DNA from 4 places in the Glutamicibacter sp. AOP38-B1-38 genome. Region 1 is predicted to be linked to each of the others. Evidence: riboswitches for the same ligand, from Rfam matches in the RefSeq annotation. Region 1 holds a riboswitch; each other region holds the start of a gene.
The links. A riboswitch is a leader RNA that binds a small molecule or an ion and turns the genes downstream of it on or off. The one in region 1 is predicted to bind S-adenosylmethionine.
Positions count from the first base shown of each region.

Region 2: it holds a riboswitch for S-adenosylmethionine, as region 1 does, so the genes downstream of both, ACT3TP_RS04680 (O-acetylhomoserine aminocarboxypropyltransferase/cysteine synthase family protein) here and ACT3TP_RS08845 (O-acetylhomoserine aminocarboxypropyltransferase/cysteine synthase family protein) in region 1, are expected to answer to the same signal.
Region 3: it holds a riboswitch for S-adenosylmethionine, as region 1 does, so the genes downstream of both, ACT3TP_RS04285 (hypothetical protein) here and ACT3TP_RS08845 (O-acetylhomoserine aminocarboxypropyltransferase/cysteine synthase family protein) in region 1, are expected to answer to the same signal.
Region 4: it holds a riboswitch for S-adenosylmethionine, as region 1 does, so the genes downstream of both, ACT3TP_RS14420 (acyl-CoA dehydrogenase family protein) here and ACT3TP_RS08845 (O-acetylhomoserine aminocarboxypropyltransferase/cysteine synthase family protein) in region 1, are expected to answer to the same signal.

Region 1 is NZ_JBQSWU010000012.1:70,076-72,269, reverse strand. It holds gene ACT3TP_RS08845 (O-acetylhomoserine aminocarboxypropyltransferase/cysteine synthase family protein) at 1-1,188, opposite strand, end outside; SAM riboswitch class I at 1,274-1,368, opposite strand; gene ACT3TP_RS08840 (histidine phosphatase family protein) at 1,407-2,045, shown strand.
Region 2 is NZ_JBQSWU010000005.1:133,792-135,985, forward strand. It holds gene ACT3TP_RS04675 (LysR family transcriptional regulator) at 1-719, shown strand, start outside; SAM riboswitch class I at 958-1,048, shown strand; gene ACT3TP_RS04680 (O-acetylhomoserine aminocarboxypropyltransferase/cysteine synthase family protein) at 1,169-2,194, shown strand, end outside.
Region 3 is NZ_JBQSWU010000005.1:48,923-51,116, forward strand. It holds gene ACT3TP_RS04280 (VIT1/CCC1 transporter family protein) at 1-728, opposite strand, end outside; gene ACT3TP_RS04285 (hypothetical protein) at 791-1,057, opposite strand; SAM riboswitch class IV at 1,076-1,188, opposite strand; gene ACT3TP_RS04290 (DinB family protein) at 1,661-2,194, opposite strand, start outside.
Region 4 is NZ_JBQSWU010000025.1:50,684-52,877, forward strand. It holds gene ACT3TP_RS14415 (GntP family permease) at 1-470, shown strand, start outside; SAM riboswitch class I at 950-1,040, shown strand; gene ACT3TP_RS14420 (acyl-CoA dehydrogenase family protein) at 1,095-2,194, shown strand, end outside.

The DNA of each region.
Region 1 (2,194 bases):
GGCGGCAATCATCTGCGCGGCGCTCAGCTGCTGGTGCGTGGTGGAGCCCGGGTGCAGCACCAAGGTGCGCGCATCGCCGATATTCGCCAGGTGGCTGGCCAGCTGCAACGCCTCGATGAACTTGGTGCCGGCCGCACGCCCACCCTTCACGCCGAAGCTGAAGACCGAGCCGACGCCCAGGGGAAGCAATTCGGTGGCCCGCTCATGCTGTGGGTGGGATTCCAGGCCCGCGTAGTTCACATAGCCGACGCGGTCATCGGCTTCGAGCCACGCGGCGATCTGCTTCGCGTTGGCCAAGTGGTTGTCCATGCGCTGCGGCAGCGTCTCCAAACCCTGCAGCAGCTGGAAGGCCGACTGGGCCGGCAGGGAGGGACCGAAGTCGCGCAGCTGCTCGCTGCGCAGCTTGGTCAGGAAGCCGTACTCGCCGAAGTTATCCCACCAGGACACGTTGCCGTAGCTCGGCACCGGTTCGGTCATAGTGGGGAACTTGCCGTTGCCCCAGTTGAAGGTGCCGGCCTCGATGACCACACCACCCAAGGTGGTGCCGTGGCCGCCGATGAACTTGGTCGCCGAGTGGATCACGATGTCCGCACCGTGCTCGATAGGGCGCAGCAGGTACGGCGGGGTCAGCGTGGAGTCGACCACCAGCGGCAGGTTGTGCCGGTGCGCCACCTCGGCCAGGCCCTTCAGGTCTGCAATGTCGCCGGAGGGGTTCGCCACGATCTCGGTGTAGACGGCCTTGGTGTTTTCCTGGATGGCAGCCTCAAAGTCGGCCGCCTCGTTGGAATCGACGAAGGTGGTGTTGATGCCGAAGCGGCGCAGGGAGACGTCCAGCTGGGTGATGGTGCCGCCGTAGAGCTTGGAAGAGGCCACGATGTGGTCTCCGGCCTGTGCCAGCGCCGCGAAGGTGACGAACTCGGCTGCCATGCCGGAGCCGGTGGCTACCGCGCCGATGCCCCCTTCGAGGGAGGCCATGCGCTCCTCGAAAGCCGCCACGGTCGGATTGCCGATGCGCGAATAGATGTTGCCGTATTTCTGCAGGGCGAACAGGTTCGCCGCATCATCGGTGTCTTTGAAGACGAATGAGGTGCTCTGGTAGATCGGCACGGCGCGTGCGCCATGCTCGGCATCGGGGGTGCCGCCTGCGTGTAGCGCGCGGGTGCGGAATCCAAACTTGTGGTCGGCCATGGTGGCTTACGACTCCTTGTCGACTGGGTCTTCGGCAGGAATCCCGGGTCAATGTCGCATAACCCCTGGAGTCCAGTGGAAAGCAGCTCCATCGGTTCTGGCGGTAGCACCTGATCCACCGGCTGTGGCAGGTTGCTGCGGCGTCATCAAACCAGATCTCTCGGCCGCTCGGGATGGTTAAGTAATAGTCTGTCAATATGTCCTGGGATGACCCAACAATGAGTCCTAAGGTTGCGAAGGTTGAAGCGCAGACTGATTCGGGTGCGGCGCCGCGGTTACCCTATGCTCGAATTATGGACACCGCGCTAGCACTGGTACGACACGGGCAGACCGACTGGAATCTTGCGGGTCGGCTCCAGGGCCGCACGGACATCGAGCTGAACGAGACCGGCCGCGAACAGGCGCGCGCGGCCGGGCGAGCGCTCATGGGGGAGGGGTGGGATCTGGTGCTCGCCTCCCCGCTGTCCCGCGCCCAGGAGACCGCCGCGCTCATCGCCGCGGAACTCGGCGTCGACACCGGTGCCCCGGTTGCTCACGCGGTTGAACGCGGCTTCGGTCCGCTCGAAGGGCGGGTCATGATCGAAGTGACCGAGCGGGAAGCGGCTGCGCTGGCGGGGCAAGCCGAGAGCCGTGAACTGGTGCTGCAGCGGATGCTGCTCGCCTTGACCGAACTGATTCAGGCAAACCCCGGCCGCCGCATGCTGGTGGTCAGCCATGGGGCCGCCATGCGCATCACCCGCGACGCGCTCGCCGGGACCCGCGCCGAGCGGGGAGTGGAAAATGGAGAAGTCATTCCGGTCAGCCTTGCCCGGCTCGCCGAACTCGTTCAGGAACACGATCTTGCGGACGCCCGCTAGGCTCGTTTCCCACCCAGTGATTATCCGGCACCGGGCCGGTACTGCTTAAGCACCGCTAGGCAGCCGCGGAGAATCTTTCTCGAAGAAAAATCCCCACGAAACCTCACAAAACATCGCGGCGGTACGTTTACATGGTGAAAGCACCGAAC
Region 2 (2,194 bases), on a different contig from region 1:
CCCGGCAGGTTCTGGAGCAGGTGGAGCTGCTTGAGCATCGCTACCTCGGGCGTCCCTCGGTCCGTCGCCTGCTCGGCGTCTCCACGCAGCACTATTCCTTCTCGGTGGATGCGTTTGTCAGGATGGTTCAGGCCAGCGGGGCCGAGGAATATCAATTCTCGCTGCGCGAGACCCGCACCGAACAGATCATCGAGGACGTGCGCACCCTGCGCAGCGACATCGGCATCCTCTATCGCAACGACTTCAACCGGAAGGTCATCGACAAGCTGCTGCGCGAGTCCCGGCTCGTCTTCCACCCGCTGTTCCTCGCCGATCCGCACATCTTCATTTCGCGCAGCAACCCGCTGGCCTCCCGGGCGCGGGTGACGCTCGAGGACCTCGAAGACCTGCCGCGCTTGACCTTCGACCAGGGTGCGAACAACTCGTTCTACTTCGCCGAGGAAGTGCTCTCCACCAGCTCCAGCAAGCGCGAAATCCAGGTTTCGGACCGCGCGACGATTTTCAACCTGATGATCGGCCTGGGCGGGTACACCATCTCCACGGGCATCATCAGCGACGAGCTGGACCCGTCCATCGTCGCCATCCCGCTGGATGTCGATGAGCGCATCGAGATCGGCTGGATCGACCATGCAGCGATTCCGCTGACCGAGCAAGCGCGGCGCTATCTGGACGAGGTGCGCTCGGTCGTCTCAAGCTTCGGAGTTGAGCTCCTGGACTGAATCCCCGGCCCCCAAGACGTAACACCGTGTCATTTGGCGGACCGCCGGCGACATAATAGTTGCGCAAAACCCTGGCTCTTCAAGGATTCTGGCGGTTGCCGCGCGTCACAAAGGGACTGCGGGCCGGGCCCCATTACGGGACTGGCGCGGGATGTGAAGCCAGGTGCCCCTGTATGAAGCGCGGGTGTGGGCGTCGTTTGCGCCGCCGGATGCCGATGTCCAACCATGGAAGAACAACAACCCATCAAGAGCGACCGAGAGATCTGGCTCGTAGACGTCGCAGCAACCATCGGGAAACCGAAAGGTGCTACTGCCAGGAACGATGGAGCAGTTCCGAACGTGCCATAAGGCGCCATGCTTCGTACCGTTGTGGCCTCAGGTCGGCCGAGGGGCGGTATGTCGCCGGGTGTTCGGTGCACTCTCTCGTGGATCAGAAACGAGAAGGAGCTATGAGCCAACGCCAAGGAACCGACGCGGTCCATGCAGGGTATCGTCCGAGCGGAGATTTCCGCCCGATGCTGCCGCCACTGCACAATTGCGCAGCGTACCAGTTCGAATCGCACGCAGAAGCGATCGAAAAATTCGCGTTGCGCCAGGCCGGCTTCACCTATTCACGCACCGGCAACCCCACCGTGGCCATCCTGGAGCAGCGCGTGGCCGCTTTGGAAGGCGGAGCCCAAGCGGTGGCCACCGCCACCGGGCAGTCCGCGGTCGCTCTTTCCCTGCTGGCCTTGACCCAGGGACCCAAGCACCTTGTGGTTTCCTCCTCGCTGTACGGCGGCACCGTGGACCTGTTTACCGACACCTTTGCCGACTTCGGCATCCGGATCAGCTTTGTCGACCAGGCCGACCCCGCAGCTTGGGCCGGGGCCATCGAGGAAGACACCCGGGCGTTCTTCCTGGAGTCCGTCTCCAACCCGCTGTGCACCGTGGCGGACCTGCCCGCCATCTCGGCGATCGCCCACGAGCACAACATTCCTGTGGTCGTCGATAATACGCTGGCCACCCCGCTGAATATTCGCCCGCTGGATTTTGGCGCCGACATTGTGGTGCACTCGGCCACCAAGGGACTAGCCGGACACGGCTCGGTGCTCGGCGGCGTGGTCGTGGACTCGGGGAAGTTCGATTTCTCGGATTCCACCCGCTGGCCGCAAATCGCCGCCCCGCGAGTGCGGCTGAACAATGCCTCGCTGCTTGAACGCCACGGATCGGCCGCCTACGCCATGCTGGTCCGCTCCAAATTCCTGCACGACCTGGGGCCGGCCTTGGCCCCGGCCAGCGCCCAAGGCATTCTGACCGGCATCGAAACCTTGCCGGTACGTGCCGCACACGTGCAGCGCAGCGTGAGCACCCTGATCCAGGAACTTGCAGATCACCCGGGCATTGCGGCCATCCACCACCCTTCGCTGCCGGCCCACCCGAGCCACGAGCTGGCCAAAAAGCTCACGCCCAAGGGCACCGGTTGCGTGCTGGCC
Region 3 (2,194 bases), on a different contig from region 1:
GCGCGGTGTTCGGCGTCCTCATTGTTCATGCCACGTGCTTTGTAGATCAACACCAATTCATTGGCGTCAAGATCGAGGTCACGGGCGGCAGAAAGCGTGACTTGGGTGGGGCGCGACGCGGTGAGAAGCTCACGTTGGGAACGGACTGACACGAATTCCCCGGCAGCCATGGACAGCGCGCCGGCCAGCAGGCCGGCAATTCCGGAGAAGAGCACGAGGGACGAGGCCACACCGGTGGCGCCGATGCCCATGACCAAGGCCAGATTCGAAACGAGCCCGTCATTTGCGCCGAACACCGCGGCTCGGAAGTTGCCGGACAGCCGGGATCTGCCGGCCGTAGCCAAAGCACGGATGACTTCCTCATGCACTTGCTCATCCGCGGCCATTTGCGGCGCGGCATCCTGATCGGTGGCGTAAGGAGAGTTGCCTTCGGCACGCTGGGCCAGCGCCAAGACAAACACCGAACCGAAATGCCGGGCCATGAAACGCAACATGGTGCGCCGCATCGACGGACGGACCGGGCGCACGTGTTCACCGAGCTTAGCGCGCCAGTAATTTTCGTGGCGTTCTTCCGCTTCGGCTAGCCCACGGAGAATCTGGCGTTCTTGTCCGGTGCGCTTTTCGGCCAGTTCACGGTAGATCGCACCTTCGGCGACCTCATCGGCCATGTACTGGCGCCAGCGGCGGATCTGCGCCTTGGATGGTTCGGGAATTGAGGTTGGGGCCATCACGGGGATGAGTCTCCTGCGGCAGAATTGGATCATTCACGGGCAGATGATCCGGGTTAGGTTCAACCCCCTAGTTTAGTGAGTGAGTCGAGCACTGGGAATTTGGCAAGACTAAATACCTTAGCGGCGCCAGGGTTTTGCCCTCGGGCTGCCACGAATACCGAAAGTTCCTCGCGCTGCCTGTCGAAGCTCGGCGGACCCACGGTTCTGGCTAGCAATCGGGTGAGCAGGTGCGGGTCGGTGACGTAGTAGCTGACCCAGACTCCGCGAAGCGGAAACTGCACCTGGCCGGTTTGCAGGTCAATAATGGGAAGGACGTTTGAAGCCATAACTATCGTGGACCCTTAAAAGAGCTCTTGCCCGTAGCCGGTTGGAGTACGGACCGCTTCTTCATCCGAACCACCCATGAACCTGGGGTTGGTGTGCGGCCAGTCGGAGCTTGGCGCCGCATCTCGTGAAGCAACACCACGATGCTACACCCGTGGGCTGTCCGGATGCGTAGTGAGACGTCATACTCGGCTCTCGCGGGCCTCATGGGAAGCAGAGCCGAGCACCGGGAGGTGCACGGACCGCGCCCACAAGAACCCTGCGCTTGGCGCAGGCGAAGGTCGCCGGGCGGGGATCTGGACATCGGGCACTACCGGTGGCTGGCCCGGTGACCGATCTCCGGCAAGTGGCTCCCCTCCCGACCCGCCGTCGATGCCGCCAGGCCTGCCCGAGCCGCGCGGGAGTATCGCTGCGCAATATGCCGCTCAGGTCCAACGCCTCTGGTCCGTTGGGACCAACGCCAGGCTACGGACCGGCAGTTTCACCAGGTGGTGCTCCTAGTCGCTGGGCTCGGTCAGGGCCATCCGAGCTAGCGCGAGCCTATGCGGCCTGTTAGAGGCGGTGCCCTGCCAGAGCTATGAGCAAGATTTGGCGAAGAATCGTTGTTAGGACTGCTCGGCGATTCGCTGCAGCGAGGAGCGTTGTTCCTTCCATTGCTCAGCGCTGAATCCAGGGATATTTCTCGCCTGTTCGCGCAGTCCTACCTGTCCGTCGAGAAGCTCTCGAACGATATCGAGATGCCCGGCATGCCGGGAGGTCTCCGCGATCATATGAACAATAAGATGCTCCACGGTGGTATGCCGATGCACGGACCACCAGGGGACCTCTGCCGGGGATTCTAAGTTCAATTCGTCAAGCGCGTGTTCGGCAAATGCGATGGATTTTCGGTACAACGCGAGAACATCTTCTACCGAGAAGCTGGCCGGAGGCAGGAAGTCGATCTGCGGTTCATCGCTTTGCAGTAGTTGAAGCACATGCCGATCGTTGGGCACACGACCTAGGCACTCGCCGAAATAACCGTATTCGGTGATTGCTAGGTGGTAGATGACACCAAGCATGTGGGTTCCGGTATCCGTCATGGGGCGGCGGGCCAACTCCTCGGAGAGTCCCTGGCACTTCCAGAGCACGGTGTTGCGGGC
Region 4 (2,194 bases), on a different contig from region 1:
ACTTCAACGAGCAGATGCACGAAGCCGTGCGCACCGCGGCGCCCATCCTGCTGATTACCGGTGCCGGCGCAGCCTTTGGTGCTGTGCTGGCAGCCTCGGAGCTGACCACGATCCTCTCCGATTCGCTCAGCGGCTTGGGTCTCGGACTGGCTGTGCCATTCCTGATCGCCGCGGCATTGAAGTCGGCGCAGGGCTCATCCACCGTGTCGATGGTGACCACCTCGGCGCTGGTCGCCCCGATGCTCGGATCCCTCGGTCTGGACTCCGAACTGGGCATGGTGCTCAGTGTCCTGGCAGTTGGCGCCGGCGCGATGGTCGTCTCGCATGCCAACGATTCCTACTTCTGGGTGGTCTCCCAGCTCAGCCGCATCCCGGTGATCACGGCCTACAAGACCTTGAGCGTGGCCACCGCCATCCAGGGCACCGCCGCATTTGCTACCGTCTGGATCCTCGGGGCATTCCTGCTCTAGTAAATCCAAGAAGCCTGCATAAACCAATAACCGCGCCATCAGTGGATGGCGCGGTTATTGGTTTAACTGGCGGGATGGCCGCAATAGGCAAGGCTGCAACTTCGAGCACAGCCCAGCTTTCCCCATTGACTTGCTGGCAAGGATTACGGGCATGGGAACAATGACCGGCAATCCGGCCATCTGGGATGCCTGATCGCTGGATCCATGATCCACCCCCGCATTCGCTGACGCTTATCGCTGTCGGCTAATTGAGAAACCGAGATCCCCCTGACAGGTGCCCGGTCGATTGATGCTGGATCCGGATATCAAGCTCTCCGATCGCCGATGACGTAACCTCCAGAAGTATGACGGCGTCCCAGCGCCTTCGGGGCGGTCCAAGTCCGCCGGAAATCTCGCTTTGTGACGACTTCTGACCGACTATTCCGTCGGATGACGTGCTCCTTCCATCCGCTCATGCCGCGGTGTTTCACTCGAAGTACCAACCATCCAGAGCGGCTGAGAGACCTGGCTCGACGACGCCGCAGCAAGCCTGCATTCGGCAGCTAGTGCTAACGCCAGGTTCGATGGATCAGCAGAAAGCAACTTTCTGCTTCCTTCGGAGCAAGACTCTAAGGGAGAACGAAAATGACCGTACTGAGCACGCAACTGCCCCGCGTTCCCTACACCGGGAGCGCAGACGAGGCCGAGCTCGCCCACTGGCGCGAGATCGCCGAGCAGGTCGCGGCCACCCTGGCCGCGGACGCGCTGGAGCGCGACCGCAAAAACGAGCAGCCCTTCGCCGAGGTGCAGCTGCTGCGCGAGGCCGGGCTGCTGAACCTGCTGGTTCCGGCCGAATTCGGGGGAGCCGGAGCGCACTGGGCCACCGCTTTTGAAACCATCCGCATCCTGGCCGCGGCCGACGGGTCCATCTCCCAGCTGCTGGCCTACCACTACATCAACCAGTCCGGCATCGCCTTCTACGCTCCGGCCGAAGCCCAGGCCGAGTGGTGGCAGCGGACCGTGGCCGGAGGCTGGCTCTGGGGCGATTCGGTGAATCCGGTGGACCCGCAGCTGACGCTCACCGCGGAGGACGATGGCTTCCGGCTGAACGGTTTCAAGCGTTTCTCCACCGGCTCCGGAGTCGGCGAGGTGATCGTCGTCAACGCCGAGGTCTCCGGAGGCCCGCGACACGGCGAAGTGTTGGCCTTCGTCCTCCCGCGCAACCGGGAAGGGCTGGAAATCGTCGATGACTGGGACTACCTGGGCCAGCGCTTGAGCGCCTCGAACTCGCTGAAGTACCACAACGTGCGCATCGAGGCCGCCGATCTGCTCGGGGCGGTGACCGACGAGCCGGTCTCCACCCTGCTCACCCCCGGGATCCAGCTGGCCTTCGCGAACTTCTACCTGGGCATCGCCGAGGGCGCGTTGGCCCGCGGCAAGCAAATCCTGCTGGGCCGCAAGAACGCCTGGTTCCTCTCGGCGGCGGAGACCTACTCCCAGGACGTCGTCTTCCAGCGCACCGTGGGCGAGCTGAAGGCGCGCACCGCCGCGGTGGCCGCCCTGGCCGAGAAGCTCGGCCGCAAATTCGATGCGCTGCTGGCCAAGGCGGGGAATGTCACCCAGCCTGAACGCGCGGCGCTGGCGGTGGAAATCGCCGAGGCCAAGGTGGTCTCCACCGAGATCGGCGTGGAGGTCGCCAACCGCATCTTCGAGGTCACCGGTTCCTCCTCTACGCAGAATGATGT